3 regions of the Rhodoferax sp. PAMC 29310 genome follow, and region 2 is predicted to be linked to each of the others. Evidence: predicted binding sites of a transcription regulator. Region 2 holds the regulator's gene; each other region holds the start of a gene.
The links. Region 2 encodes FNR, which switches genes on or off when oxygen is low (the NO sensors DNR and NnrR bind a similar motif). Its sites were predicted from a motif close to TTGATNNNNATCAA; they were not measured.

Region 1 (10,157 bases), 2.0 Mb from region 2:
AGCGATGGTGTGTCTGCGGGCAACGGGCAGGTGGCCGCGTGCGCCGCGAGGGCGCTGATGCACACGGCAGCCACGGCAAGAGCGCGGACGGCTTGCCACTGGGGGCGTGTTGCCACGTCGTCAGGCCTTCAGCAGCGACGCGAACAGCGCTTCGCCGTTGCGGTAGGCAATGCGCTCGACCACCTCAGTGGGCAAACCAGTGAGCCAGGTGCGCGTCCAGTTGGCGTGCTCGCCAATGTAGTACCAGCGCTCGGGGGTGAAGGTGTCAGTGCCGACCACAAAGCGGTCAGGGTAGGCGATGAAGACTTTTCGCCAGTTGGGGTCAATGCGCCCCATGGTGGCGTGGTCGCTGCGAAAGGCCAGATCGCACCACAGATTGGGAAAGCGGGCGAGCATGGCTCCTACTTTGTCGGGGGCGTCAAAGCCGGAGTGCGCCCAGAGAATGCGGGCGCTGGGGTCTTGCTGAAACTGGCGTTCGATGGCATCTGCGTCCGAATGCGAGTGCAGGAAGATGCGGTGCTTTTTTGCCAACCCCACCACCTTGCGTATGACGGGCAAGTCAGCGTCTTTGCCGTAGATGTGGTATTCGCCAATGGCGGCGTAGCGGTACTTGGCCAGACGCTGCTCCAACATGCCGACCACGGTGGCGTCGTGCATCCAGGTGGACAACTCGCCGCGCTGGCGGTAGGGCCGCAGTGAGGGGATGATGAGATCAGGCGCTTCGGCAAACAGCATCTGGGTGCCCTCGTCGCTGCTGCTGGAGACCATGGCGCGCTTCAGACCGGCTTTGCGCAGAAGCGCGATGGCGTCTTTGGGCGGAAGGGTTTCCCAAGCGTCGTGGCTGTAGTGCAGGTGGGCGTCAAAGATGGGCAGGGGCGCCGCGTCGGCAGCCTGTGCCTGGCCAAAGCCAGTGAGTCCGGCAGCAGTGCCCAATAGCCAGTCGCGTCGGCGCAGGGCGAGGGGGTGCGGGGTCTGGCGGGTCATGGGATCTCCTATGCTAGCCTGGGGTAAAAATCTTGCCCACCAGCATATAAGAAGTGGCCCACCCCTTGCAATCCACAGGGTGTAAGTCAACGCCAAATTGCTACGCTTTAGATAGCGATATGCGGATATTTCGTGTGGGCTAGAGCTCTATTTGGCTTGCAAATTGGTGGCTATTTAATGTGCAGCAATTCTTGCGCTGTAACCCCCACTTTCACCCCAACCCTCTCTCGCCCGGCGGGAGTGAGTGGGGGAAAACTCCCGAGAATCGCTGCGCCGAAAGCACCACTGGCACCTTCGGTACAACAGCCATCATTGGCACCCATCACCTTAAGTCAAAGCATTCTTTGACTTGCGTCACCCGATTGATCGCGCCGGCCCGTTATCGCAGGTGCCGGGTGATGCCTTGGGCTCACCCGACCTACAAAAAAATGGCAGACCTGAGTAGTTACTGCAAATCAGCGACTCACGTCCACCACCACACGGCCTTTGACTTCGCCGTTGAGCAGCTGGGTGGCCACGGGCACGACTTCACTGAGGCCGATATCACGGCTGATGACGCCGAGTTTGGCCAGGTCCAGATCCGTGCCCAGGCGTTGCCAGGCTTCCAGTCGATCAGCTTGCGGGCACATGACACTGTCCACGCCCACCAAGGTGACGCCGCGCAGGATGAACGGCATGACCGACGCCGGAAAATCCATGCCACCGGCCAACCCGCAGGCGGTGACCACACCGCGATACTTGGTGGTGGCGCAGACGTTGGCCAGGGTGTGGCTGCCCACCACATCGACCGCGCCCGCCCAGCGCTCTTTGCCCATGGGTTTGCCTGGCGCTGAAAACTGGGCGCGCTCCAACACTTCTACCGCGCCCAGTCCTTTAAGGTAATCGGACTCTTCGGGGCGGCCGCTCACGGCCACCACGGTGTAGCCGAGTTGGCTGAGCACCGCAATGGCGACGCTGCCCACACCACCTGCTGCGCCGGTGACCAAAATTTCACCATCGGCGGGCTTGACGCCTTGGCGCTCCAGGGCCAGCACACACAGCATGGCGGTGTAGCCGGCGGTGCCGATGGACATGGCCTGCTGTGGCGAGAAGGCGGTTGGCAGCGGCACCAGCCAGTTGCCTTTCACCCGGGCTTTTTGCGCCAGACCGCCCCAGTGGCCTTCACCCACGCCCCAGCCGTTGAGCAGCACCGCGTCGCCGACCTTGTAGTCAGGATGCTCGCTGTGCTCCACGGTGCCCGCCAGGTCAATGCCCGGCACCATGGGGAATTTGCGCACCACCGGCGCTTTGCCGGTGATGGCCAAGCCGTCTTTGTAGTTGAGGGTGGAGTGGCTGACGCGCACGGTGACGTCGCCCTCGGGCAGCTGCGTTTCGTCAATGTCTTTGAGGGAAGCGCGGTAGCCGGACTCGTCTTTTTCGATCAAGATGCCTTTGAACATGGGGGTCTCCTTGGGGTTGAAAAATTGATGGTTGCAAAAATTTTAAGATTTAGACTGATCGTCTTTAAAAATCTAAAAAAAGTTAGCCGGGGGGCAATCTGGCAAAAAACACGCGCCCAAACAGGTCTAGCGGCGCGCCGCTGCGCTCCAGCTTGGCTCTTAAAACCGCGCCTTCCCAGCCAATCCAGAAGAAGGCGGCGAGCTCATCGCAATCGGCTTGGCGAGAGAGTTCACCCGCGTCTTGCGCGGCCCTGAGGCAGCGGGCAAAACGGGTCTGCCAATCGGCAAACACATCGAGCAGCCGAGCCCGAAAGCTTTCCGGCAGGGTGCCCATTTCTTGACCGAGGTTGCCAATGAGGCAGCCGCGCCGAAAGTCGTGGCGGGCCATGCCGGCATGGGCATCCGCAACAAAGCGGCGCAGCCGCTGAAGGGGTGACAGGCTGGTATCGCCCAGATGGCGTTCGATTTTGCGCACAAAATAAGCGGAGTAACGCTCAATCAGCTCGGCGCCAAAGGCTTCTTTGCTCTCAAAGTGATGATAAAACGAGCCTTTTGGCACGCCACCGCGACGCAAAATTTCGTCCAAGCCTGCTGCCGAAAATCCTTTTTCAGTCAGCACCTCCAACCCCGCACGCAGCAGCAACTCGCGCGTCTCCACCACGCCGTCACGCGATTTTGGAGGGCGACCCCGACGAGGGGGTGTTGAGAGCAGAACTTCCATTCCGCCGATATTAGACCGATCGTCTTATAAAGTCAATAAAAGGCGGTTGGAGGTGTCGCGCGGGGCATGGGACGCGGGCAGGCCAAGGTGGGCTGGCCCTGCCACGGCAGCGCGCAGCAACGAGGTGACCGGCGCAGGGAGATACGTTGCTATTGAATGAATAGCATATTGCGCTTGCTTCACTGGCGCTGGAGGCTAATTTGGCACACAAATCGGGGTTGGTTTCGGCGTCTCCGCGTTGCGGGCGGTTTCAGGCGGGCTGAATCGGATTGATGTGGCGCAATGAAGTCGCAGAAACGGTCAGGCGGGGCTGATCTTTTGCTGCATTGCAGCGTAAAGTTTTGCCATGGATTGGTCAGGCCACTTGGACCTCCCCTGCAGGGTGCCAGCACGCAGGGGGTAACTGGTGGCCCGGCCGGGTCGTGATGTCATTCAAAAAGAAGGAAGCCCCATGGCGGAAGCAGCAGAGTTGAAGAAAGCACCCTACGTCATCGAGTGGCGTGATGGGTTCAAGATTGGTGTGGGTCAGGTGGACCAGGAGCATCGGCACTTGTTCACGCTGGTCCGTGCGCTGCATCTCGACTCAGTGGACCAAACCGTGGAGGAGTGGCTGGACTATGTGGTGACGCATTTCACCAACGAGCAAGCCTTGATGGAGAAAAGCGGCTACCCCGCTTTTGAGCAACATTTGAAGTTGCATGAAGAGTTTGGCGCCCAGGTGGCGGACTTTTTGGGCAACGGCGAGGCGTGGAACGAGGACCGCGTCCAGGAGCTGCGCCGGTTCCTGAACAAGTGGCTGATTGGTCACATCATGACGCACGACCTGCGTTTCGGAAAATGGTATGCCAACCAGCCGACGCCAACCCCAGCGGTGTTGCAGCCCACCCAGGAGTCCGGCGGTTTTTTCGTCCGCTTGTTCGGCCGCAAGCGCAGCGCCGGTGTCCATGGCACTGCGCCACACCGCTAGCAATTCACGGGGCCAACTTCAACCGGGCCCATGCGGGAGTGCTCGGGGTGGGGCGGAGGCGCGCTAGCCCAAATGTTTACCAAAGAAGCGAAGGGTGCGATCCCAGGCTTGTTGCGCCCAGACAGCGTCGTATTGGGTGGCGGGAATGCGGCCTGGGCCGGCGGCAGTCTCATTCGCAAAGGCGTGGTGGGCCAGGTAGCGATGGAAATCAAACCCCACGCCAGCGGCGGTCAACTTCTCTTGCAGCGCATCAATGGTGTCGATCTTGAAGAACTCGTCTTGCGTGGCCCAGTGGCCTTGCAGCGGCGCGGTGATTTTGGTGGCGTCGATGTACTCCAGCGGTGGGCAGCCATACCAGACCACGCCGGCATCGATCTCGGGCGATTGGGTGAGCGCCAGCAGCGTGAGCGCGCCGCCCATGCAAAAGCCAGTGACCCCGACCTTGGGGGCACGGGTCTTCAAATATTGAACCGCACCGCGTATGTCTTGCCCGGCGGCGTCACCGAAGTCGAGCCCGGTCATGAGGTGGTGCGCTTCCTCTTGCTCCACCGTGGCTTTGCCGCGGTACAGGTCAGGCACCAGCGCCTGAAAGCCGGCCAGTGCCAGGCGGTCGGCCACGCCGCGAATCTGGTCGTTCAAGCCCCACCATTCCTGAATCACCACAATGGCGGGTGCACCATTGGGTTGGGCCGGTTCGGCCAGATAGCCCTGCACAGCCTTGCCGTCCGGGCGCTGAAAAGTCACCATATTTCCCATAACTACTCCTGTTGGTCAATGAATGTTGCACCTCATTCTCCGCCGATAGGGACACCCTGCTGAACGGCAGGGGGATAGATCAACGTGGCAGCGGGGCAGTCGGGTGAGATCTAAAGGGGACTAATTTTGGACACACCGGGCAAGAAACCTTCAGAGGCCGGCACCCGCGCCCCGGCTTGATTGGATTCACCCCTTAGCATCGGCGCATGACCCGCAGTGCAAAACCCCCAGCCAACCCCCGACGCGCGCAGACCATTGCCGCGTGGGTGGCTGCGCTGCTCAGCCAGGCCGATGCGGCTACCCTGAAAAGCCTGCCCCCGCTGCTGGATGCGGATGCCGCCCATGTGATGGCCTTGCTACGCGACCAAGCCGGCGCAGAGTCCACGCCACTTGATTTGCCCACCACAGAGGTGGGCACCGTGGTGGGCCACTTTCGCCCGCGCATCACCCTGCAAACCCTGGGTCGGGGCGAGGGCCTGCTGGGTCTCAAACCCCACGGCAAACTGGCCGCGCGGGGGAGTAGCGTGACATTGGTCCAAATTGACTGGACTTACCGCACCGATGACGGCACGGGCGGTGGCGCGCAATGGCAAACACCTGCCCCTACCTCAGTGCTCAACAGCCGACCCTCTGCCGTGCAAGATCTGTATGACACAGGCGGCCCGGTACGGCGCATGCAGCGCGACCTGGCGGCCGAAGCCGATGCCATGGACCTGGTCTGGGAGCTGGGCTTGCTGCCGGTGTCGACGCAGCAGTTGCAGTGGCGCCATCGGGAAGAAGGCGAGGCCGGCATGCCCACGCTGGGCGCAGTGTGGACGCTGTCGCAAGAAGCGTTCTTTGGTGATTTTTGGGCCGAGCAAGTGCCGCGCCTGCAGGCGCTGGGCTGGCAGGTGGTGGTGCAGCCCGGCTTTGCCCATGAAAGTGTGGGGGTGACACGCTGGAAGTTGATCGTGCAGCCCGACACGGGTGAGGTGCTGGGCAAGGAACTGGATGGGCCGCTGGCAGAGCGCGAGCGCCCGGTGCAAAAGCTGCATCTGCCCGAGCGCGAAGGCGCCTGGTTGCTGAGCCTGGGCATTGAGATTGACGGCGAAATGCTGGACCTGGCACCGCTGCTAGCCGACCTGCTCAAGCGCGACCCGCGCTGGCTCAATGCCGCCAAGATGGCGGCCATTGACGACCAGGCACTGATCTCGCTGCGCGCACCGGGCGGGAGGCGCATTGACGCGCTGGCCGCGCCACTGAAAGCCATCATTGGCGCGATGGTCGATTTGCTGACCGACCCTCAGCGTGGCCGCCAGCCCGGCGAGCCGCTGCATCTGGGGGCCTGGGAGGCACGCCGAATGGACGCCTTGCGCAGCGCCCTGGTGGAAGCCCACCGCGTCGGCCCGCAAGGAGGCTGGCAACTGGAAGGCGATGCGGGATTGGCCAGCTTGGCCCAACGCCTGAAAACCATCGGCACCCCGCAGCCGGTGAGTGCCCCGGTGGGCCTGCAGGTGCAATTGCGCGGCTACCAGTTAGAAGGTTTAGCGTGGCTGCAGTACCTGCGGGCGCAACACCTGGGCGGCATCTTGGCCGATGACATGGGCCTGGGAAAAACCGCGCAGGCGCTGGCCCATGTGCTGGTGGAAAAACAGAGTGGCCGCATGGACCGGCCCACGTTGGTGGTGGTGCCCACCTCGCTGGTGTTCAACTGGCAGCTTGAGGCGCAGCGCATGGCGCCAGATTTGCGCGTGCTCACGCTGCAGGGCGCAGACCGCGCCAAACTGTTTTCGCAGATGGCCACCCATGACTTGGTGCTGACCACCTACCCGCTGCTGTGGCGCGACGTCAACGCCTTGGCCACACAGCGCTTTCACCTGCTGATTCTGGACGAGGCGCAGATGGTCAAGAACGCAGGCAGCCGCAGCGCCCGCGCCCTGCGCCGCCTGCAGGCGCGCCACCCGCTGTGCATGACCGGCACCCCGCTGGAAAACCACCTGGGCGAACTGTGGTCCCAATTTGATTTTTTGATGCCCGGTTTTCTAGGCGATGTGCGCAGCTTCAATACCCGTTGGCGCAAACCGATTGAAGAGAACGGCGAAACGGTGCGCGCCCAACTGCTGGCCCAGCGCGTGCGCCCTTTCATCTTGCGCCGGCGCAAGCAAGATGTCGCGAGTGAGTTGCCCCCGCGCACCGAGGTAATTCAGCGCGTGCAGTTGCAAGGCCAGCAGCGCGAGCTGTACGAAGCCGTGCGCACCGCTGCCGACAAACAGGTGCGCCGCGTGCTGCAACGCCAGAGCTTTGATGGGGCGCAGATCAGCATTCTGGATGCGCTACTCAAGCTGCGCCAAGTGTGTTGCGACCCGCGCTTGGTGAAGGGAATAGAGTCTTGCGGCGACATGGAGCGCGCCAAATTGGAGCTGCTGGGCGAGATACTTCCCGCGCTGGTGGAGGAGGGGCGCCGGGTGCTGGTGTTCTCACAGTTCACTGAGTTTCTGGAGCTGGTGGCCGAGCAATTGCAAGCGCTGCAGTTGCCCTTTCTCAGCCTCACCGGCAAGACGCCACCCAAGCAGCGCGGCGCGGTGGTGCAGCAGTTTCAAGCTGGTGCAGCGCCCGTGTTTTTGGTGAGCCTGAAAGCCGGTGGCGTGGGCCTGAACCTGACCGCAGCGGACACCGTGATCCACCTGGACCCGTGGTGGAACCCGGCCGTGGAAGAGCAAGCCACTGCCCGCGCCCACCGCATTGGGCAAGACCAGCCCGTGTTTGTCTACAAACTGGTGGTGGAGGGCAGCATCGAGGAGCGCATGCTGGAGCTGCAGGCCCGCAAACTGGCGCTGGCGCAAGGGGTGCTGGGGCATGACGCAGAGGGCGCTCTCAAGTTCAACGAAGAAGACCTGGGCGCCCTGCTGGCGCCGCTGACACCGGCGAGCGGGGTGGGTTGACGTTGCGGGGGGCGCAACTTCGCGCTGGTACCCAATGGGAAGCCGCACCGCCGATTGCGTGCCTTTTAGGGCTCTGACCCATGTTTTATATGCGCAGGTAGTTATCGAATACGCAGCAGTTCGTGTTTTGAAAACTGTGTATTCACGCCAAGCTAGACTCCTCGCCATGCCCCACGCCGTCTCTCGCCTGCGCGCTGCCCGCCTTGCGCGCAGCTCCAAACCTTTTCTGGCCCGTGGCGGGCCGCGTGGCGAGCGTTGCGCGGGTTGCCGGCTGGTGCCGAGCCACTGCATCTGCGCCTTGCACCCTGTCGTGCCGACACGCGCCGGGGTGTGCCTGCTGATGGCCGACATTGAGCCGCTCAAACCCAGCAACACCGGCTGGCTGATTGCCGATGTGGTCCCCGACACGTTTGCCTTTGGCTGGGCGCGCACGTTGGTCGACCCCGCGTTGCTGACCCTGCTGGCCGACCCGCAGTGGCAGCCCTATGTGGTGTTTCCGGGTGAGTTTGTGACCCCTGAGCGGGTCGTCACCGAGGTACAAACCTCGGTGGCTCCGACTGGCTCAGTGGTCAAGCGCCCCTTGTTTGTGTTGCTGGACGCCACCTGGCCCGAGGCACGCAAGATGTTTCGCAAAAGCCCTTATTTGGATCGTTTTCCTGTGCTCAGTCTGCACCCCGAGCAGCTATCGCGTTACAAGCTGCGCCGGTCCCGACGCGATGACCACTTTTGCACATCCGAAGTCGCAGGCCTGTGCCTAGACTTGGCTGGCGAGACACGGGCGGCGCAAACATTGGAGACGTATCTCGATGTGTTCACTCACCATTACCTGCAAGCCAAGAACCAACTCCCAGCCGACCTAGAGGGTGTTGCCCATCAGCAGTTGCGCAGCCTCATCACTTGATACGCGTCAAACGAGGGCCATTCAAAACAGACGGCAGGCGGTTCAGCGCGCTTAATGACAGAGGTTGAACCACAACAACCCATTGTCTAAAAGGAGTTGACATGACCGCCATGATGAAAGCCGCCGTATTTGTTTCCCCGGGTCGCATTGAGTTGGCCGACAAGCCGATTCCCAATGTGGGGCCCAACGACGCCTTGGTGCGCATCACCACCACCACCATTTGTGGCACCGACGTGCACATCCTCAAAGGCGAGTACCCGGTGGCCAAAGGCCTGACCGTGGGCCACGAGCCGGTGGGCGTGATCGAAAAATTGGGCAGCGCCGTGCAAGGCTACACCGAGGGCCAGCGCGTGATTGCCGGAGCCATTTGCCCCAACTTCAATTCCTATGCCGCGCAAGATGGTCTTGCGTCGCAAGACGGCAGCTACCTGGTGGGCCAAGGCCTGTGCGGCTGCCACGGCTACAAAGCCACGGCCGGCTGGCGCTTTGGCAACCTGATTGACGGCACCCAGGCGCAGTACGTGTTGGTGCCCGACGCGCAAGCCAACCTCGCCCCCATTCCCTACGGTCTGACCGATGAGCAAGTGCTGATGTGCCCCGACATCATGTCCACCGGTTTCAAAGGCGCAGAGAACGCCAACATTCGGATCGGGGACACAGTGGTGATTTTTGCGCAAGGCCCCATTGGCCTGTGCGCCACGGCAGGTGCCCGTTTACTGGGGGCGTCCACCATCATTGGTGTGGACGGCAACGACCACCGCTTGGGCATTGCCAAAAAACTGGGGGCTGATGTCACGCTCAATTTCAACAACTGTGACGTGGTGGCTGAGGTGATGAAGCTCACCGGCGGGCGTGGTGCGGACTCGGCCATCGAGGCGCTGGGAACGCAGGGCACATTCGAGTCGGCATTGCGCGTGCTCAAACCCGGTGGCACTTTGTCGAGCCTGGGCGTTTACTCCTCCGATCTCACCATTCCCCTAGGCGCCTTTGCCGCGGGGCTAGGCGACCACCGCATCAACACCGCCTTGTGCCCCGGCGGTAAAGAGCGAATGCGCAGGCTCATGAATATTGTGGCGTCGGGCCGGCTGGACTTGGGTGTCATGGTGACGCACCACTACAAACTCGACGACATCGTGGAAGCCTACGACCTATTTTCGCACCAACGCGATGGCGTGCTGAAGGTGGCGATCAAGCCTTGGTAAGGCGGGTTTCTCTGCTATATCGTGGGCAAATGGGCACGCTCAGATACTCACAACCTATCAAGGTTAAGGGCAAATTCACTGCAGACCTCTGTCGATCAAGTTGTTGCGGCGTGAGCGGATGGACCTGAGGAAATAGCATGTAGTTGACCACGCATAGTGGCGGACCTCCGTGTCTTTTTTCGTTGCTAGCATTCTTCGCAATTGAAGCCAAAAACAGCTTGGTGATCGGCTACGGGTGGTAGGCCAACCTCCAAATTGGCACCGTC
Region 2 (10,157 bases):
ACTTGCCGGGACAGAGCAAGCAATGCGGCTTTGGAACGCGAATCCAGTGCTCTGGGAACCCGGTCAATGACACACACTGTGCCCAGCTTGACGCCAGAGGGGGTCACCAAAGGTGCACCGGCATAGAACCGAATGCCGGGCTCCCCGATTACAAAGGCGTGATTGGCAAAGCGAGGGTCGTTTGCCATATCCCTTACCTCCATGACTTCCATTTCGCTGGCAATTGCATGCGAGCAAAAAGCATCTTGAATCGGTATTTGTGACACTTTCAACCCCACCCGGGCCTTGACCCACTGACGCTCTGTATCCAGCAAGGACACCATCGCAATGGGAACGTCACAAATCGCAGCGGCCAGTTTGACGACGTCGTCATAGGCTTGCTCTGCCGGTGTGTCCATGATCTGGTAAACGTCCAAAGCTTTCATCCTTGTCGCTTCGTCAGGAGACACAGGTGACGTCATAGGTGGATCCTCCGCATTATTTCTTTATCATCATACCGGTTTGCCTACTTTACGGGGTGACACACCACGGCGCGGCATCATGCGCATACGCCATCCAAAGCGCCCAGGCTGCGCTTGCGGCCAAGGCAAATCCAGCAACTCTGACCCCCCAATCACCCGTGCTTCCCCCGCCCAATCGCAACCAAAGCCAAGGCCCCGCCAACAAGGACACACCGGACCCAAGCGCAAACAAGGCCATCACCATGGCGCCATCCACGGCTTGACCACTAAGCGAAGCAACCAACAATGCCGAGTACAACAGGCCACAGGGCAGAAACGTCCACAAAGCACCAATGACCAGCGGCGCACCTCGCCCACGCCCTTGAGCCAGGGAGCGAGCCCCCGCCCAAATTTTGCGCCCAGTTGCCTCCAGCCAGATGGGTTGCCGGGCTTTCCACATCAGCAACAAACCTAGTACCAAGGTGGCGACGTGAAACAGTGTCCATACGGGTCGAAGTGCGGTCGACTGAACCGTCAGCCAGCCTAGCCCTTGCATGGAAGCAGCCGCCAGCGCGCCCAGTGCGGAATAGCCCACCAATCGCCCCAATTGAAATCCAAGCAAAGCAGAGTTTTTATAAGGGCCGGCTGCTTGACCAATGCCAGCGCAGGCCGCGCCACACATGGCAATGCAGTGCGGCCCACCGGCCAGTCCCATTAATAGTGCGGTTACCGCGAGAGAAGTCTGCATCACGCAATGCTAGATGACTTTTGAAAACTGGGCGCGTGTGCGGTCAGTCTGTAGATACCGGTCAAAGACCGTGGCCATGGCCCGGACAAAATGCAGGCCGGGCTCAGACACATGGATGCCAGCATCATCTACTGTGGCCAGCCCCTGATCCGTGAAAGGCGCCAGTGACTACAATTCGGAGGCAAAGTAATGGCGGAAATCGATGAGATAGGCCAATTCAACAGACTCAAACGAGACATCCCCCTGACACATTAGTGACATGATGATGGCGCGCCGAATCAGGTCATCACGGCTCAGGGCGACACCACTAACAACCGGAAAAAGATCCTGATCCAGGCGGTCAGAATATGACTCCATGGTTTTCGCGTTTTGGCTGTAACTGGGACCAACTCGCCCAATGACAGATACACCCAACTCGATCAAATCGCAGTCAGGCTGGGTGCTGAAGCCCTGAAAATTGCGATGCAGACGACCCTGTCGTTTGGCAATGGCCAACACATCGGTGGGCAAGGCGAAATGAGCCAGGCCAATGAACACATAACCAGCAGCTCGCAACGCCGCAATTGAGTTGGAATGCATGACCAGATTGGCCGCGTCGCTAGGAAGCGCAGCGGTGCTGATATGGCGCTGCGGTTTGAAGTGCGCCGGCCGGTGGGCGTAGGCATAGAGTGCGATGCGGTCGGGCCGCCACTCGATGACTTGTGACAGCGTACGCTCGAACGATTCCGAACTTTGTTGGGGCAGGCCATAAATCAGGTCCACGTTGATCGAATCAAAACCGCGCTGGCGGGCATCCTGAAACAGTTAGACCACTTGCTCAACAGGTTGAATCCGGTGTATCGCCATTTGAACTGCCGGGTCAATATCCTGAACGCCAATACTCAAGCGTTTAAAACCCAGCAGCATCAGTGCGTCCAGTCGATCGGAATCCAGGGTGCGCGGATCGATTTCGATGACGTACTCACCGGCCGGAAGCATTTTGAAATTTCGCCGCAACATGCTCATCAAATCGCCCAGCTGGGCATCGGTCAAAAAGGTAGGTGTGCCGCCTCCCACATACAGTTGACTCACCGACTGCCCCGCGCCCAACTCGGCCGTGTGAAGCTCTACCTCGCGACTCAAGTAGTTCAAATACGTGTCCGCATGTCCATGCTCACTTGTAACGACTTTGTTGCAGGAGCAGAAGTAGCACAGCGTTTCACAAAACGGAATATGCACATAAAGGGACATCGGCCGTGCGGCCACCGTCGGCCCAGAGCGGCGTTGGGCCAGCGCCTGCTTGTACTCAAGCTCGGCAAAGGCCTCGACAAATCGATCAGCGGTAGGAAAGGAGGTGTAGCGGGGACCAGAAGCATTCAACCGATTGAGCACGTCATTTAAATCAGGGGGGGCCGCATCGGCATTCATAGGCAATCCTTGGCAAGGCTGGAAATATGCCTTCAACCCCACATCAAAACCTTGACTCAGATCAACCTCGAATGAAATAGGACCTGCCAATTGATTTGACCTACATCAGGAAGTGCGGGGTCAGACGTCAATTGGTGCCAGAATGGTCTGCATGAACCCCATCACCTTAAAAGTCGCATGCTCCAGTTGCAATCTGAAGGAGCTGTGTATGCCACTTGGATTGACGCCGGACGAATTGGACCGTGTCGACGAAGTGGTGGCGGCGCGACGCAAAGTCAAGCGAGGTACAACGCTGTTTCGAACCGGTGAGAGGTTCACCAGTCTGTACGCCATTCGCACTGGTTTTTTCAAAACCAGCGTCGTCTCTGAAGATGGCAAGGACCAAGTGACCGGGTTTCAGATGGCTGGAGAAATCATTGGGCTGGATGGCATCGTGAATGACCAACACACTTGTGACGCTGTTGCCTTGGAAGATGCCGAGGTATGCGTCATGCCTTTTAATCGCGTTGAAGAAATCTCGCGGGAAGTGATTTCATTACAGCGCCATGTGCACAAAATCATGAGCCGCGAAATTGTGCGTGAGCACGGCGTGATGTTGCTGCTGGGCAGCATGCGCGCAGAAGAGAGACTGGCCGCGTTTTTGCTGAATCTGGTTCAACGATTAAACGCCCGTGGGTTTTCAAAAACCGAATTGGTCCTGCGCATGACGCGCGAGGAAATTGGAAGTTACCTGGGCTTGAAACTGGAAACCGTGAGCCGCACGTTTTCGAAGTTTGTGGAAGACGGCATTGTGGAAGTCAAACAGCGCCACATTCGTATTGTGGATGCCGAGATGTTGAAAGACATCGTCAACCCCAAAGCCTGCAATTGATCACACAGACCCATTAAAGAAAGCCGGATCATCCGGCTTTTTTTGTGGGCGCCCCGCGGTCTGTAGTTCGCAGGGAGCCCAACTTTGAGCCCGCAGTTACTTGGGCATGATCACGCTGTCAATCACGTGGATCACGCCATTGTCAGCCACGATGTCTGTCGCAGTGACCTTGGCGCCATCCACCATGACACCTCCCATAGTTTTGACAGTGATCTCAGAACCCTGAACAGTTTTGACTTTGCCGGCTTTGACATCGGCAGCCATCACTTTGCCGGGCACCACGTGGTAGGTCAATACCGAAGTCAGCTTGGCTTTGTCTTTCAACAGCGCATCAAGATCAGCTTTCGGAATTTTGGCGAAGGCCGCATCAGTCGGGGCAAACACGGTGAACGGGCCTGGGCCTTTCAACGTGTCAATCAAACCGGCAGCGGTCAACGCCGTGGCCAGGGTTTTGAAAGTCCCAGCAGAAACAGCGGTGTCAACAATGTCCTTCGCTTGAACAGAAAAAGCGACGCCAAAAGCCAACGCGGTTGCAAGAATGGTTTTTTTCATGGAGCTCTCCTAAAAATGAATGTCAGGTATGACGCGTCAAAGATGTGACGTGGCCGAATAATACAACCAATAAGTATCCATAATTTCTTTATGGTTTAAATTATTACTAATTGGTATCTTTATGAGTTGAAAAGAACCATTGGCTGAACTAACCTCAGAAATGCCTCGCTTCAAGAGCGTATTGCCCATCTACCGGCTTGAACATTGTTCAGCGACGACGCACCACTCGCAACAAGGTTTGACAAAAACTATACGGTTGGTTACGGCAACCTCTTCCTTGTCAAGCCTTGGAAATTGGGTCGTCCATCGCAGCAACAATGTCACTTGACACTGGAGTGACTAAAGGGTTCCCAATAGAGTCAATTTAAGGAGAACCATGTCTGCTCACTGCTGCGAACACGAAACACCCACCGCATCGTCCTTCGAAAACATGGATCGGTACCGGCGAATCCTGTGGATTGCCTTGATCATCAACGCCTTCATGTTTTTGGTGGAGATCTTGGCGGGTTACACCTCGGGTTCGCTGTCGCTATTTGCTGATGCGATTGACTTCGCCGGCGACGCTGCCAACTACGCCGTGTCTCTTGCAGTCTTGTCGGCGGCCTTGGTTTGGCGCGCCCGCGCCGCAATGGTGAAGGCGCTCAGCATGATCGCCTTTGGACTGTTCATTCTGACGCGGGCGGCGTGGGCCGCCCTGAACGGCGCCGTGCCAGACGCGCCGACCATGGGAGCGATCGGTTTGGTAGCACTGGTAGCCAATGTGGCCGTTGCCTGGATGCTGTACGCGTTTCGTGAGGGTGACGCCAACATGCGCAGCGTCTGGCTGTGCTCACGCAACGACGCCATTGGCAACCTAGCGGTAATGGCCGCCGCCGTGGGTGTATTTGGCACCGGGCAAGCATGGCCTGACGCGGTGGTGGCTGCGATCATATCCGGTCTGGCCTTGCATGGCGGCTGGCAGGTGCTGCGCCAGGCCCGCACCGAACTGGCGGCTGGCCCAGCCAATCATGAGCACGGTGACGCGGGCTGAAATAGCTACTTATTTGATAGCTGCCTTCGCTTACTCCATATGCCTATAGTGCCATTTCTCATCACAATATAATACTGGCATGAATGCCCCAGACGCACCACTTTTTTATACAGCGATCACCGAACCCGACCAGCAACAATTTGACGCATGGACCGAGCAACCCCTGCTAGTCTCCATGGAGCAAGGCGGCATCGATTGGCCCAGCTCTTGCCGGGGCGGCAACTGCCGAACCTGTATCGGAAAGCTCTCGAAAGGGTCGGTTCGTTACGAGATGGAATGGCCTGGCCTGAGTGCCGAAGAGAAGGCTGAGGGCTACGTCCTGCCTTGTGTGGCCTACCCTTGCTCAGACCTCACGTTGGGTCGAGAAGACCTATGACGCCGACCGCGAGTCGGGCCTGGGGACTTTCTTGAACCGAATTTTTCGGTCCAGCTCAATGGCATCTTTCTTCACCTGACGCTCAGCATCCATCTTCTGCCCTGCGGCCAACCACTCTGCAAACTCCTCTGGCGTTTCCAGCGTGATGCGTCCCATTAGAGCGGCGCGGAAATCGTAGATGGCAATTTCTGCCGCTTTCTGAAGATTTATCTTCTTGCCGCCCTGCAACGCGCCCCGCTTTCGGCCAATAGCCTCCAGCAAAACCTCATCGGTCATTTGGGCCACGCCCTCGAGCTTGAAACGGCCCTCGACATTGGCCGGGTAGTGGGCAATCAAGTAATTCAAAAGCTCGAGCGCCACCTCTTCTTCATTGAAGGCATTACGCCCAATGGCGCCGCTGGCCGCCAGGTTGTAGCCACTTTTGGCAACAATGATGCGCGGCCAAAGTACGCCCGGCGTGTCATAGAGGTAGAAGTCGTCGGCCATCGAAATCCGCTGCTCCAACTTGGTAATACCGGCTTCATCGCCTGTCTTGGCCGCCCGCTTGCCCGCCAAAGTATTGATCAATGTGGATTTACCCACGTTGGGAATCCCGCAAATCAGCACCCGCATGGGTTTGACCATGCCACCCCGGTTTGGCGCCAGCGCGAAACACGCAGTTGCCAACGCTTTGGCAGGCGCCGTCATGCTCGCATCCAGGCCAATGGCCTTGGTATCGGGCAGTTGGTTGTAGTGGGCCAGCCACTGATCTGTGCGCACCGGGTCGGCCAAATCTTGCTTGTTCAGCACCTTGAGCGCGGGTTTGCCCGCCGTCAACTCCGCCAGCATCGGGTTCGCACTTGAACCCGGCAAGCGCGCATCCAGAAGTTCGATCACGACATCAATATTCTTGATGCGATCGCCGATGGCCTTTTTGGTCAAATGCATATGACCAGGGAACCATTGAATAGCCATTATTTGTCCTTATCGTGGCAAGCAATGGTGCGCCACCGCACCAATAATGCCGATGGCGCATTGTCCCCTGCTTGAGAGGCGGTCAGCGCATCCAGTCAAAACAACACGTTGACCGGGATAAAAGCGCGGCCAGCCTAGCGAGACTTCGCCTCTATGGCTGCTTTTAGCCGGGGCAGCATAGCCTGCATGGCCGCTCGGCCAGCCAAAATGGAGCGGCGCCGGGTACTAAAGTCGGAACTGCCCACGCCCACCAACGACGGACGCACGACAACATCAGCATCCTTCAATTCAAAGTCATTGATGCTTTTTCCCATGATGGCAAAGGTTTGCATCAAAATCTGCAAGGTATCGGTCGCGGGATTCCCCTCTGGCGAGCTGGAAATGTCCACGGCGATGACCAACTCCGCCCCCATTTGTTGTGCGTACCTCACTGGCACGGGAGACACCAGTCCGCCATCGACATATTCACGCCCTGAAATCTTGACCGGCTGGAACAACGCGGGCACGGCACTGGACGCTCGAACAGCCGTGGCTGTGTCGCCCCGGCGAAACAACACGCCAACACCGCTATTTAAATCGGTGGCGACAATGCCCAATGGCAGAGACATCGCTTCAATGGGTCGCCCATCCACTTGGGCGCTGACATAGCGAGCCAGCGCTGCGCCGCGCAACATGCCCCGGCTGAAAATAGGAAGCGTCCAATCCGCAAAGGTGGCCTCTTCCATGGTTTCTGCGATCTGCTGAAGTTCAGCGCCCTTTTTACCATCCGCATACAAAGCAGCCACCAGGCTCCCCGCAGAGGTGCCAACAACCAGCGACGGTTGAATGCCCGCCTCTTCCAGCACTTGAATCACGCCTACATGGGCAAACCCACGCGCGGCACCGCCGCCCAGTGCGAGTCCAATTCGAGGCGCTTTTTTAACGACGATCAGGGGCGCAGCAGCAGGGGCCGCTGGCGCAGTCGGGGCGGGAACCGTTGCGCAGCCCCAAAGTGATGCCACACACAGACCTACCAATACGGGTCGCCAAAATGCTCTTTGAAATTTCATTTAATGATAATGATTCGCGTTTGTGTTAGCATAATATTTTATCTTAAAGCACCTTCAAGCCATGATGATCAAACACATTCCTGCGGCATGCGCTATTTTGTTCAGCTGCGTGAGCGGCTTCGCTCAAGAGCAGACTCTGAACATTTACTCGGCCCGTCACTACCCCACAGACGAAGCCCTGTACACCAATTTCACCAATGCCACTGGCGTCAAAATCAACCGCGTCGATGCTGATGACGCAGGTATCTTGGCCCGTTTGAAAGCGGAAGGCACTTCCTCACCCGCTGATGTGATCTTGCTGGTTGACGCGTCCCGCTTGTGGCGCGGCGAGATCGAGGGACTGTTCCAGCCCATCAAATCCAAAGTTCTGGACGCCGCCATTCCCGCCCAATACCGCGGTAAGGTGAGCAGCGATGGCGGCACACCCTGGTTTGGCTTTTCCACCCGCGCTCGTGTCGTGGTTTACAACAAGGTCAAGGTCCAAAAGGAAGATGTGGACACCTACGAAGAGTTGGGCGACCCCAAGAACAAAGGCAAACTTTGCATCCGGTCTGGCTCCCACCCTTACAACCTGTCCTTGTTTGGTTCCGTCATTGAGCACATGGGCGAGCAAAACGCCGAAAACTGGCTCAAAGGCATGGTCGACAACATGGCGCGCAGCCCCAAAGGCGGCGACACGGACCAGATCAAAGGCGTGGCCTCTGGTGAGTGCGGCATTGCAGTCACGAACTCCTACTACCTTGCTCGCTTGATGCGCTCGGACAAGCCAGAAGACAAAGCGGTCGTGGATCGCATTGGCGTGGTTTTCCCCAACCAATCCAGTGGGGGAACCCACGTGAACATTGCGGGTGGAGCCGTCGCCAAAAATGCAAAGAACCCAGCCAATGCAGTGAAGTTCCTTGAGTACTTGGCCAGCGCACCGGCGCAAGACCATTTTGCCAATGGCAACAACGAGTGGCCGGTAGCCAATGGCGTGAAAATTAACAACGCTGCACTGCAAGCCATGACAGGTGGATCTTTCAAGAGCGAAACAATCCCAATCAGCGTGGTTGGGATGAACCAAGTCAAGGTTCAGCAAATGCTTGATCGCGTGGGCTTCAAGTAAGGCGCTTCTTTGCAACGGTTATCCTTGGTCGCTTTTTCCGATCGGGAAAAGCGACCAAATAAGGATAACGATGAAACTATTAAGCATTGCCGCGACGCTTGTCATTGCACTAAGCGCCGGTGTTGTGATTGGCGGCCAAGTGGGCATCCTCAGTGGAAAAACCCCTGAAAACCTCGGCGTCAACGCGGGAAAACTCCACCCCCCCTCACTCAATCCCAACAGCGTCAGCAGTCAGGCTGCGCTATATCCAGAGCATCCGCAAAGAGAATACGCATCCATTTCGCCTTTGACCTACTCAGGCGATGGAACTGCTGCAATGAGCAAATTGGCCCTGATACTGAAGAGCCAAAAGGGAACCAAGCTCATCACCTCTCAACCCGATTACCTGTATGCGCAGAGCACCACGGCGGTGCTCAAATTCACAGACGATGTGGAGTTTTGGCTCGACGGCCAGAATTCGGTGATTCAGGTACGCTCTGCGAGCCGATTGGGCCGCAAAGACTTTGGCGTGAACCGAGCCCGGATTGAAGCTATCCGGGCTCAATTCTCCTCTTAGCCTGCGGTCGCCTCGCGGGCTTCGGGCTTGGACTTGCCCTCTTTCTTGGGCAGCGGCTGAATGTCCAGCAAGACTTCTGTCTTGCTTTCATCCTTATCATCCAAGTCAACCGTCAAGCGCCCGCCATCCGTCAAGCGGCCAAACAGCAACTCATCTGCCAAAGCACGGCGAATCAAATCCTGAATCAGCCGTTGCATAGGCCGTGCACCCATCAGGGGGTCAAAACCTTTCTTGGCCAAATGTTTGCGCAACTTGTCAGTGAAGGTGACCTCCACCTTTTTGTCAGCCAATTGCGCCTCCAGTTGCAGCAAGAACTTGTCAACCACCCGCAGAATGACAGTTTCATCCAGTGCCTTGAAGCTCACCACCGCGTCCAAGCGATTGCGGAACTCAGGCGTAAACAGACGCTTGATGTCCGCCATCTCATCACCCGACTCCCGTGGGTTCGTGAAGCCAATGGTGGCTTTGTTCATCGTCTCGGCACCCGCATTGGTGGTCATGACGATGATCACATTGCGGAAATCTGCCTTGCGCCCGTTGTTGTCCGTCAGGGTGCCGTGGTCCATGACCTGTAGCAGCACGTTGAAGATCGCAGGGTGCGCTTTCTCGATCTCGTCGAGCAACAACACACAGTGCGGCTTCTTGGTAACGGCCTCAGTCAGCAAACCACCTTGGTCAAAGCCTACATAGCCAGGAGGCGCGCCAATCAGGCGGCTCACAGCATGCTGCTCCATGTACTCACTCATGTCAAAGCGAATGAGGTCAATGCCCATGATGTAGGCCAGCTGCTTCGCGGCTTCGGTTTTACCGACACCGGTGGGACCGCTGAACAGGAAAGAACCAATCGGTTTGTCGCCTTTACCCAGACCCGAGCGGGCCATCTTCACGGCGGAGCTCAGCATGTCCAGGGCTTTATCCTGACCGAAGACGACGTTGCGCAGATCGCGCTCAAGCGTTTTCAGCTTGCCACGGTCATCGTTGGAGACGTTGGCTGGCGGAATGCGCGCAATTTTGGCGACGATTTCCTCAACCTCAGACTTGCCAATGACTTTCTTGCGTTTTGACGGCG
Region 3 (10,157 bases), 1.8 Mb from region 2:
TGGCGGCGGTTCATGGTTTCATTCTCCTTGATGGGTCCATTGCATGTTGGTCGCGTTAGCGACCGCTTTCTTTCATGAATGTAATTTCATCGTCCCTGATATGTTTTTAGGCGTTCTGAAGCCTTGCCGGAGAGGGCAATGATGTTCCTCTCTTATTCTTTATTTCTTCTATAAATACATAGTAGTAGTAGTAAGGGCAGCGCTTTTCTGTGGATAAGGTTAAAAAACCTTTTTAGTTCAACCACTTACGATCGATTGACGGGTGTGGGCTTCTCTGCTTTTCTGGTGTCACCCGATCTTGAATAAGTTCAGAGTTTCCAACTTTCTGTGGATAACCATGATCTTCTTCAAAAGTTGTCCACATGTTTATCCTTTTTCACGTGGCTCCGTGGCGCATAGAGTTCTTTCAGAAGCCCTCTTATGTGATCTTTTTTACGTTTTGGGATTTGTTGGTGGCTCGTATCTTGATCCTGGCGAGTGAAGCGCCATCTAACTTCAGCGTTGTTTTTTTTCTACTGGATCGGGTGTTTGGTTGTGAAACGTGTGTTGCCTCTATTTTTGGTTTCGGTGCTGTTGCATGGTCTGTTGGGCTGGTGGCTGTCCGCCGACCTGACATCCATTGATTTATTGCTGGGTGTGGGATTTCAGGTTTTTCTGGTGTTGTCATCGCTGCTGCTTCCGCTGGCTTTGATTGCGCCGCGTGTGGCGCCCTCTGCGTGGTCGCCTACATTGACCTGGCTGGGTTTGATATTTATGGGCGGCTTTTCAAGCCTGTTTGTGTTGTCGTTGCTGCGAGGCGTTGCTTTGGTGGCTGTGACCCTGCTGAATTGGACTTGGCCGGGGAGCTTGGACGAGACCCTGTTTCGGAGTTACAGCGCTTTGGCCGTACCCGTCGTGGGCCTGCTGATGACCATAGGTGGGTTCTGGAATGCCAGGCGTACCGCCGCCGTTGTCCAGGTGGATGTGCCCATCCTGAACTTGCCGCATGCGCTTCATGGCTTCACAGTCGCGCAAATTACGGACATTCATGTCGGTCCAACGATCAAGAAACACTATCTTCAACGCATCGTTAACCGGGTCAACAGCCTCAATGCCGACCTGGTGGCGATCACGGGTGATCTGGTGGACGGCAGTGTTCATGACCTACACGACCATGTGCTGCCGTTGCGCGGGCTCACTTCAACTCACGGCACGTTTTTCGTGACTGGCAACCACGAGTATTACTCTGGTGCTCACAGCTGGATCGCGGCCTTGGGTGGCCTTGGCGTGCGGGTGCTGATGAATGAGCATGTGCTGATTCACCATGGCAGTGACAACCAGGACACAGAGCACGCCATGATGGTAGTAGCGGGTGTGACGGACTATGGTGCCCATCATTTTGACGACAGCCATCGCAGTGATCCCCATGCGGCGATGGCGGATGCCCCGGAGCATGCCTTGTTCAAATTGCTATTGGCTCATCAGCCGCGCAGCGCGCCTGCCGCCGCCAAGGCTGGCTTTGATTTACAACTTTCAGGGCACACCCATGGCGGGCAGTTCTGGCCGTGGAACCACTTTGTCAGATTTCAGCAACCCTTTACGGCCGGTTTGCACAAATTGGAAGAGATGTGGGTGTACACCAGCCGGGGTACGGGTTATTGGGGACCGCCCAAGCGCTTTGGTGCTCCTTCGGAAATTACGCATTTGCGTTTGGTAAGAGTTTGACCTCTATCCTCCGAATTTACTAGGTAGATTGCTATCTATTTTGAAGCAATAGAAGTTCAGGCAATCGCGGTGATTATTCCTCTATTGGCATGGCGGATCAGCGCTAGGTCTGTGGTGTGACGACACGCGGGCTTAACCCGCTAGCGCTCAATAGCCAAATGCGTCAAGATAGCTTATTTGCTTGGCATGGGATAGGTGAATTAATGAACCTGACAACAGAAGGTCTTGAACGCTTTGTGGAGGCGCAGGACCGCGTTTACGAAACCGTCTGCGATGAACTCGCTTTGGGCGAAAAAACCACCCATTGGATGTGGTTCATCTTTCCACAATTTCGCGATCTGGGTCGAAGCCCGATTGCCCGCCACTTTGCCATTCAGTCGGCTGACGAAGCGCTGGACTATTGGCAGCACCCGATTTTGAGTCCTCGTTTGCTAGAGTGCACTCAATTGGCGGTGGCGCAATCTACGTCCACCGCCCACGATTTGTTTGGCTCGCCCGACGATCTGAAATTCAAATCCTGCATGACGCTGTTCTCCCTGGTCGCGCCGGACGAACCCGTATTCAAACAGGCCTTGACTCGATTTTTTGCCGGTCGGCCGGATGAGAACACCCTGAAATTGCTGATCAACGTGTCACCCGTTTGACCTGACCCGCGTTTTTCACCCCGTTGAACGCGGCAGGGCCAGCGATTTGCCAACCGGAGATGGCCATGACTCTGGGACTGAGAACTGTCATTTATCCGGCGCCGAATCTGACCGCTGCCAGCCAGTGGTATGCCAAGGTGCTCGTTACTGCGCCTTGCTTTGAAGAACCCTTTTATGTTGGGTTTTCCGTGGGCGACTTTTAGCTGCGCTTGTTGCCCAACGCCACACCTGGCACCACGGGTGCGCAAGCCTTGTGGGGCGTGGCACAGATCGAGCATAAATTGTCCCGATTGCTTGAAATGGGCGCCATTGAACTCGAAGCGGTGAGAGAGGTCGGAGGCAGCATCAAAGTGGCCGCTGTCACCGACCCCCTTGGCAACCGTCTGGGTTTGATTGAAAACCCCTTGTTCGATGCCACCGCTGTGAAATAAGCCAGTGGCTACGCCAATCGGATGTCAGTGCACATTGCGCACGCTCAAAGAAAAGGGAGGGGTGTACCCCTCCCTTTTGCATAAAACACGCTCAATCAGGCTTATCGGCTGTCTGGTAGCTCAATTTTGACCTCCAGAACCTCCAGATTATCTTGGCGCTCCAAATTCACCTTGATGTCTTCGGCGTTGATCTTGATGTACTTGCTGATCACGGCGATCAGCTCCCGCTGCAAATCAGGCAAGTAGTCGGGCTGCGCCGCGCCACGACCGCTGCGCTCGTGCGCCAGAATGATTTGCAGCCGTTCTTTGGCAACGCTGGCCGTCTTCTTTTTCTCGCCGATAAAAAAGGAAAGAAATGACATGGGCTTATTTCCCCCCGAAGAGCCGTTTCAGCAGCCCTTGCTTGGGCGCTTCTGTGAAGCGCATGGGTTTCTCGGTGCCCAGAAAACGGTCGATCACGTCCTTGTAAGCCTCAGACACATCGCTGCCATGCAGATGCACGGCAGGCAGTCCTTGATTGGAGGCTTGCAACACCGTCTCGCTTTCAGGAATGACGCCAATCAGCTTGATACGCAAAATATCCTGAATGTCCTCCAGTGACAGCATTTGCCCCTGGTTGACCCGCGCCGGGTTGTAGCGGGTGATGAGCAAGTGCTCTTTGATCGGGTCCATGCTCTGTGTGGCTCGGCGGGTCTTGCTGGCCAGCATGCCCAAAATGCGATCTGAGTCTCGCACGGAAGACACCTCGGGGTTGGTCACCACCAGTGCTTCGTCGGCAAAGTGCATGGCCATCATGGCGCCAGTCTCAATACCTGCTGGAGAGTCGCACACGATGAACTCAAAGTCCATCGCCGCCAGATCGGTCAATACCTTCTCTACACCGTCTTGCGTCAAAGCTTCTTTGTCACGGGTTTGCGACGCAGCCAGCACAAACAGGTTGTCGCACTGCTTGTCCTTGATCAGTGCCTGGTTCAAATTCGCTTCACCGTGAATGACGTTGATCAGGTCATACACCACACGGCGCTCGCAACCCATGATCAAGTCCAGATTACGCAAACCCACGTCGAAGTCGATCACGGCAGTTTTATGACCGCGCAACGCCAAACCGGTCGCAAAACTGGCACTGGTGGTCGTCTTGCCAACGCCTCCTTTGCCGGAAGTCACCACAATAATTTTTGCCATGGGAAAGTTGTCTTTCAAAAAGATGAATTAGGGGTTGAGCGCTTCAAACAAGAGCTTATCTTGGCCGTCATTGCTCAGCCGCACTTGAGCCGGCTTGCCGTGCACATCGGGCGACAGTGGGTTTTCACTGGTACGGTAAATACCGGCGATTGAAATCAGTTCAGGTTCCAGACACAAGGAAAAGATGCGGGCATTGGTATTGCCACTGGCACCCGCCATGGCTTTGCCACGCAAGGGCGCATAAACATGGATATTGCCATCTGCCACCACCTCAGCGCCCTGGTTGACCATGGCCAGTACCACCAGGTCTGCACCACGCGCATAAATTTTTTGCCCTGATCGCAAAGGCTTGTCGATGACCATGGTGGCAACGGCCGGAATCTCGCGCACAATTTCTCGCACCACTTCGGTGGTGACCACTTCTGTCAAGACCGGCGGGGCGGATTTGGGACGGGGACGCGGGACATCGACCGGCACTTCCACCAAGCCCACGGACCGGGCCGCTTCCATCCAGTCCCGATTGGCGCCCCGCATGGCCACTGCAACCAATCGGCATGCGCGCAGCGCTCTCAACAAAGGAACCAAATCTGAGACGGGTAGTTTCGGATTGAGTTGCGAGAAGTCGAGTACCAGCGGGTCGTGGTCAAAAAAATCAGGGTTCTCGCCAAGATGGCCATATCGCGCCAGCAAGTCCGCGCTGAGTTGCGCCCAATCATCTGTGTTCACCAACAAGGCCACCAATGGCAATTGGGCACTTTTGATTTCAAAAGAGACAGGAGAGGAGCCAGGCGACGAAGCGGCGGGTGTAACAGACATGGAGGGGGACAAAAAACTTGATAAGAGGGCCAGAGAAGCCGCCCAACCCGGTGAAATGCTCGGGCCAGGCCATCCGGTAGCGCAAATCTTACTTGATTGTGCTGGTCGAAGCGTTTTTTAGTCTGGCTTATTTGCAGGTATGCACAAGCATAAAGCATCAATGTAAAACTGCCTGTTTTTTGACACCAGCGTTTTCCCTTGTCTTTCTATATCTTCTATTTATAAGATAGTAGTAGTAGGTAAGGGAAGCGCTCTGCTGTGGATAAGGTGTTTTTTTTGATTTAAAACATAGACTTAAGTTATCTCAAGCCATGTGGGTGACCTTGCTTCTGATGTGTACCCGGATTCTGGACAATTTTTCATTTGGCGTCACCTCTGTGGATAACTGCTGGCTTGTGCCAGATTTATGCACAGCTTTTTCGGTGGTGTGTTTTGCGGTCAAAAATAGCAGGCAAGGCGCTCGAACAGCTGATGAACTGTGCATTGATCCGTGTCAAGGTCAATCCAGTTCGGCGCTGTCATGCTTGGCGCTTGCTTTGGAGAGATGTGATGGTCCACCCCAGTATTCGAATCATTCGGGAAGAGCACGCCGCTTTGGCGACCCTGATGAATGCCTTTGAAAAGGCATTGCTCTCGGGGCCCGGCGATCAGCCCGAGGTTTTCTTTGACGGAATGCGCGCCATGCTTTTCTACGTGGACGAGTTCCCGGAGCAGTTGCACCATCCCAAAGAGTCGAACCTGTTGTTTCCCCGTGTGGCACGTTTGGCCCCCGAGACGATGGAGACCATTGTTCTGCTTGAAAAAGACCACGCCACGAGCGAATCGGCGGTACGTGAGTTGCAACACTTGTTGTTGGCGTGGGAATTGATGGGGGAGTCGCGCCGTGAAGCCTTTGTAGAGACGGCCCGCCACTACATCAGGTTTTATCTGGCCCACATGCAGATGGAGGAAAACGTTATTTTTCCCGCAGCGCTGCGGGTTCTCAGCGATGAAGACTGGCGTGAGCTGGACGCAGCCTTTGCCACCAATTGCGATCCCCTCACGGGACAGTACAAGCGCAACCCGGCTTTTGACCGCTTGTTTGCGAGGATTCTCATGCACTCACCGGGCGCCGTGTCTGGCAGTACCTGAGGCACGCTTGCTGGCGGGCAAGCTGGTTCCCGCCGGGCCAGCAATCTCAGCCAAGGCGACAGGGCATTGCAAGGGCTTTGCGCCAGAATGCAAGTCGCATGACGACTTTGACCCCCACTTCTCACACCCCCTTGTCCCAGCTCTTTTGGCTGGCGTTGGCTTTGTCCATGGGAGCGGCTCTGTCTTTGGGCATCACCCGGTTTTCCTATGGTTTGTTGTTGCCGCCCATGCGGGACGATTTGAATTGGTCCTACACCCTGGCGGGGGGCATGAACACCGTCAATGCGCTGGGTTATTTGCTGGGTGCGCTGGTCACGCCCCGTCTATTGCAACGTTATGGTGCGTCGCGTGTACTGATGCTGGGTTCGGTGTTGGCCAGCGTGTTCATGGGCTTGAGTGGGTTTTTCACTGACAGCACCCCATTGCTCGTGCAACGGTTGCTGGCCGGCGTGGCCAGCGCGTTGGTTTTTATTGCGGGCGGTTTGTTGGCGGCGCGCTTGGGCGCCTTGCAACCGGCTCGTGGTGGCTGGCTGATTGGCTTGTACTACGGCGGCACGGGGTTTGGCATTGTGTTGTCGGCCCTGTTGGTGCCTGCCGTGCTGGAAGCGGCAGTGGCGTGGCCCCATGGCTGGGCCTGGGCGTGGTGGCTGTTGGCCGGAACTTGCCTGGTGGCCACAGCCATCTTACGTTGGCCCGCGCGCGTTTTGCGGCAGTTGGCACCGCCAGCCGCCGTGGGCAGTGCACCCCCTGCATCATTCAACTGGCGGCCGTTTTCATTTGCGCTGTCGGGTTACGCCATGTTTGGCGTGGGCTACATCGGCTACATGACGTTTGTGATCGCCCTGTTGCGCGAGCAAGGCGCCAGCGGCCCGGACATCACCGTTTTTTACACGCTGCTGGGCACCGCCGTGGTCGCCTCGGCGCGCATTTGGGCAGGGTTGCTGGACCGGTACAAAGGGGGCCGGGTGTTGGCCTTGCTCAATGGATTGTTGGGCCTGGCAACTTTACTGCCTGCGTTGACTTCCGCTTGGCCCGTGGTGCTGGCCTCGGGCATTTTGTTCGGCGCGGTGTTCTTGGCGGTGGTCGCGTCGACCACCGCGCTGGTTCGGCACAATCTGCCGCAGGCAGCCTGGGGTGCGGGCATCAGTGCGTTCACCATTGTGTTTGCGTTTGGCCAGATCGTAGGACCCACGCTGGTGGGTTACATTGCTGACGGACAGGGTGGCTTGGCCCGCGGCCTGATTTATTCTGCCGCCGCGTTGTGGGTGGGCGCTGCACTGGCCTCGCGCCAGCGGGCGCTGACTTAGCGTGCCGTCTTTTGCGGGCTGGCGCAGGCCATGCAGAATGCAGGCATGAACAAAGCGTTGAAGTGGATCTCAGTGACAGGGTTGGCGGCAGGTGTGCTGGTGGTCGGTTCTGTGTGGGGCCTGCAAACTTGGTTGGGCTCGGCTGACTTCAAGGCCCGTGTGGAGCGCGAAGCCACTCAGTCGCTGGGCGTGGGTGTCAAGCTGGGCGGGATTGAGGTCTCTGTGTTTCCCAAGCCTGCTGTGGTGGTGACTGATATCGAGGTGGCCACAAAGCCGGCACTGTCCCTGGCCTATGTGGGCGTTCGTCCTGAGTTGGGCCGCCTTTTGATGGGCGAGTGGTCCGTCGGATCGGTGCTGGTGCGTGATGCCTCACTGCCACAACATGGCATCGACGCTTTGCTCTTGTCGCTATCAAAAACAAATCAACCTGCGCAATCTGGACCGGGGTCAAAGGCCAAAACAAGTCCCAAGAAGTCTCAAGCATGGTTTCCCCGAGAACTGTTGTTGAAAAACGTGAGCTGGGTCAACGCCAAGGGTTTGGCCATGACGGTGGACTTCCAGGCTGATATCAATGCTCAAGGCGAGCCTGACAAGGTGAACGTGCAGGTGTTGAAAGGATTTTTGCAGGGCTCAACCGCACAGCTTTCCCGGCAAGACCGAGTTTGGAGTGTGGCGCTGAGCGTGGGAGGAGGCACGGTCCAAGGCCCGGTGGAGTTCCGGGTACCTTCCCAGCCAGGTGGCGCCTATGTGCTCAAGGGCCAGTTGGAAACCAAGGGCGTTGAAGTGGCTGCGCTTAGCACGGCAGCCATACCGGTGCTAAGCGGCCGGTTGGACGCAAGCACGACGCTCTCAGCCCGAACGAGTCAAATTGATACGCTGTCTGATGTATTGAAATCCCAAAGCCAGTTCACCGTGAAGGGCGCCGTGTTGCATGGCATTGACTTGGCCAAGGCGGTCAAAACTGTGGGCACCAGCCGCGGCGGAAACACCTCACTGGACGTTCTGGCCGGGCAGGTCAGCACCGAAGGCCGGGTCCTTCAAATCAACAACTTGGTGGCCAGTTCAGGCGTGTTGAGCGCCACCGGGCAAGTCAAAGTGGCTGCTAGCCGGGCCTTGAGCGGACAAATCAGCGTCAACCTGGCAGCCAGCCAGTTGGGAGGTGCTGTGGGCGTGCCCCTGGAAGTGGGTGGCACGCTGGACGCGCCACAAGTCAATTTGTCCCGCTCCGCGTTGATCGGCGCGGCCATCGGCACTGTGTTGATGCCCGGTGTGGGCACAGGCGCCGGTGCGTCGGTGGGGGACAAGGTGGGTGAGGGGCTGAAGAAATTATTTGGGCGATAGACGGACCCAGGTCGCGGCTTGCACGGATGCCAGAATCGGTTTACTGTTCCGCGACCCAAGCGGAATTCTGTGGAGGACCGCAGGAGCTTTGGGGATTCGCAATTCCGAGTTCGATTCTCGTCAGATTTTGACTCGCGTGAAACCATTCTGGGAGAGGCGCCATGTCATATGTACTTGAAGGAGGTTGTCTTTGCGGAAAGGTCAGATTTCGGGCAACACAGGCTCCGCTGCGTACGCTTGTATGCCATTGCACTTTTTGCCAGCGAATGACTGGCTCCTCGTTTTATACGGAGTCCTTGTTTCCGATTGAGGCGGTTGAGTTCCTGTCCGCGAGGCCGCGCAAGTATGAGCACTTGTCTGACGAAAGTGGCAAGAAGGTGTTCGTGGAATTTTGCGCGGACTGCGGATCAACGCTTGGGTTGACGTTTGAACGTTGGCCTGAACTGCGAGCGATTTCTCGTGGCTGTTGCGACAACCCGAATGCAGTCGAGGTCACCGCCAACATTTGGACAAGATCAGCACAATCTGGCATGGCGCTGCCGTCTGGAGTCGACTGCTTTGGTGGGGCGCGTGCAACATTGGAAGGCGCCCCCGAGCACCCCACCAGGTACGGAACACCTGTCATGATCGCGGGGAGCGGCAAGGCCTGACCCTTCTCCTGCTTGGACTCTTTCAGCTGCCGCTTCGGCAAAAGGTTCGCCTCAACAAAAAAACGCAATCAATGCATTCCACCTTCCACGTCACCCCGCCTTCAGACTTTGACTTCATCCTTGGTGACTGGAAAGTTCGTCATCGGCGGTTGAATTCCCGCCTTACCGGGTGCTCGGCGTGGACGGAGTTTTCTGGCAAATCCTCCACCCGAAAGATCCTGGGCGGCTTTGGCAATGTGGAGGACAACATTCTTCATTTTCCCGACGAAGAGGTGCAGGCGGCGCCGTTTCGTTCGTTTGATCCGGTTACCAAGATGTGGGCCATCTGGTGGCTGGACGGGCGTGCGCCGCACAGTCTTGACGTGCCTGTTATCGGCAGATTCACCGGTTCTGTGGGCACATTTTTTGCCGACGATTGGCTGGCGGAGAAGCCCATCAAGGTGCGTTTTGCCTGGGATGCCAATCCCGGCGGTAACCCGACTTGGCAGCAGGCGTTTTCAGGAGATGGGGGCTTGAGTTGGGAAACCAACTGGGTGATGGAGTTCAGCCGCTGAACGCGGCGTGTGTTTTCACGCGGGAGCGACTGACTAGTTGCACGCTGTCATCACTCACGGCTTGACGGGAACCCCCTCCAAATAGGGCGTGATGTGGCCCATGGCGCGGGTGACGTAGTCCTCTTTTTCTCCGACCGGCGCGACGTAGTGGATGGCGTTTTCGGCGGCGGCGAGGCCGGCCAGACGGGCGATGAGCCAAGTGGCGAGGTAGCTTGAGGCCAGGCAGCCGCCGGCCGTGGCCACGTTGCCGTTGGCAAAGAAGGCCTGATCGAGCACGGCGATACCGGCTTCTTCAGCCCACGGTTTGGTGGTGAGGTCGGTGCAGGCAGGTACGTTATCGAGCAAGCCGAGCTTGCCCAGAATGAGTGTGCCGGAGCATTGCGCGCCCAGCAGTTGG

Region 1: a site for FNR is predicted at 3,414-3,427, ahead of J8G15_RS15620 (bacteriohemerythrin). Genes of this name have one in related genera too.
Region 3: a site for FNR is predicted at 5,261-5,274, ahead of J8G15_RS14770 (hemerythrin domain-containing protein). Genes of this name have one in related genera too.

What each region holds. Positions count from the first base shown of each region.
Region 1 is NZ_CP072852.1:3,344,497-3,354,653, reverse strand. Features, by position in the region: gene J8G15_RS15640 (hypothetical protein) at 1-116, opposite strand, end outside; gene J8G15_RS15635 (amidohydrolase family protein) at 121-984, opposite strand; gene J8G15_RS15630 (MDR family oxidoreductase) at 1,440-2,423, opposite strand; gene J8G15_RS15625 (TetR/AcrR family transcriptional regulator) at 2,506-3,144, opposite strand; gene J8G15_RS15620 (bacteriohemerythrin) at 3,596-4,111, shown strand; gene J8G15_RS15615 (dienelactone hydrolase family protein) at 4,175-4,858, opposite strand; gene J8G15_RS15610 (DEAD/DEAH box helicase) at 5,074-7,788, shown strand; gene J8G15_RS15605 (tRNA-uridine aminocarboxypropyltransferase) at 7,955-8,689, shown strand; gene J8G15_RS15600 (NAD(P)-dependent alcohol dehydrogenase) at 8,791-9,891, shown strand.
Region 2 is NZ_CP072852.1:1,389,291-1,399,447, forward strand. Features, by position in the region: gene J8G15_RS06315 (sensor domain-containing diguanylate cyclase) at 1-461, opposite strand, end outside; gene J8G15_RS06320 (sulfite exporter TauE/SafE family protein) at 511-1,188, opposite strand; partial or broken gene hemN (oxygen-independent coproporphyrinogen III oxidase) at 1,198-2,595, opposite strand; gene fnr (fumarate/nitrate reduction transcriptional regulator Fnr) at 2,747-3,466, shown strand; gene J8G15_RS06335 (fasciclin domain-containing protein) at 3,563-4,018, opposite strand; gene J8G15_RS06340 (cation diffusion facilitator family transporter) at 4,395-5,048, shown strand; gene J8G15_RS06345 (2Fe-2S iron-sulfur cluster binding domain-containing protein) at 5,128-5,424, shown strand; gene ylqF (ribosome biogenesis GTPase YlqF) at 5,419-6,378, opposite strand; gene J8G15_RS06355 (patatin-like phospholipase family protein) at 6,513-7,427, opposite strand; gene J8G15_RS06360 (extracellular solute-binding protein) at 7,492-8,532, shown strand; gene J8G15_RS06365 (DUF1499 domain-containing protein) at 8,603-9,088, shown strand; gene clpA (ATP-dependent Clp protease ATP-binding subunit ClpA) at 9,085-10,157, opposite strand, start outside.
Region 3 is NZ_CP072852.1:3,166,234-3,176,390, reverse strand. Features, by position in the region: gene msrB (peptide-methionine (R)-S-oxide reductase MsrB) at 1-14, opposite strand, end outside; gene J8G15_RS14805 (metallophosphoesterase) at 529-1,704, shown strand; gene J8G15_RS14800 (DUF1810 domain-containing protein) at 1,908-2,348, shown strand; gene J8G15_RS14795 (hypothetical protein) at 2,414-2,551, shown strand; gene J8G15_RS14790 (VOC family protein) at 2,561-2,779, shown strand; gene minE (cell division topological specificity factor MinE) at 2,881-3,141, opposite strand; gene minD (septum site-determining protein MinD) at 3,146-3,961, opposite strand; gene minC (septum site-determining protein MinC) at 3,989-4,777, opposite strand; gene J8G15_RS14770 (hemerythrin domain-containing protein) at 5,327-5,908, shown strand; gene J8G15_RS14765 (YbfB/YjiJ family MFS transporter) at 6,007-7,215, shown strand; gene J8G15_RS14760 (hypothetical protein) at 7,261-8,556, shown strand; partial or broken gene J8G15_RS22160 (GFA family protein) at 8,718-9,014, shown strand; gene J8G15_RS14750 (hypothetical protein) at 9,062-9,760, shown strand; gene J8G15_RS14745 (DJ-1/PfpI family protein) at 9,815-10,157, opposite strand, start outside.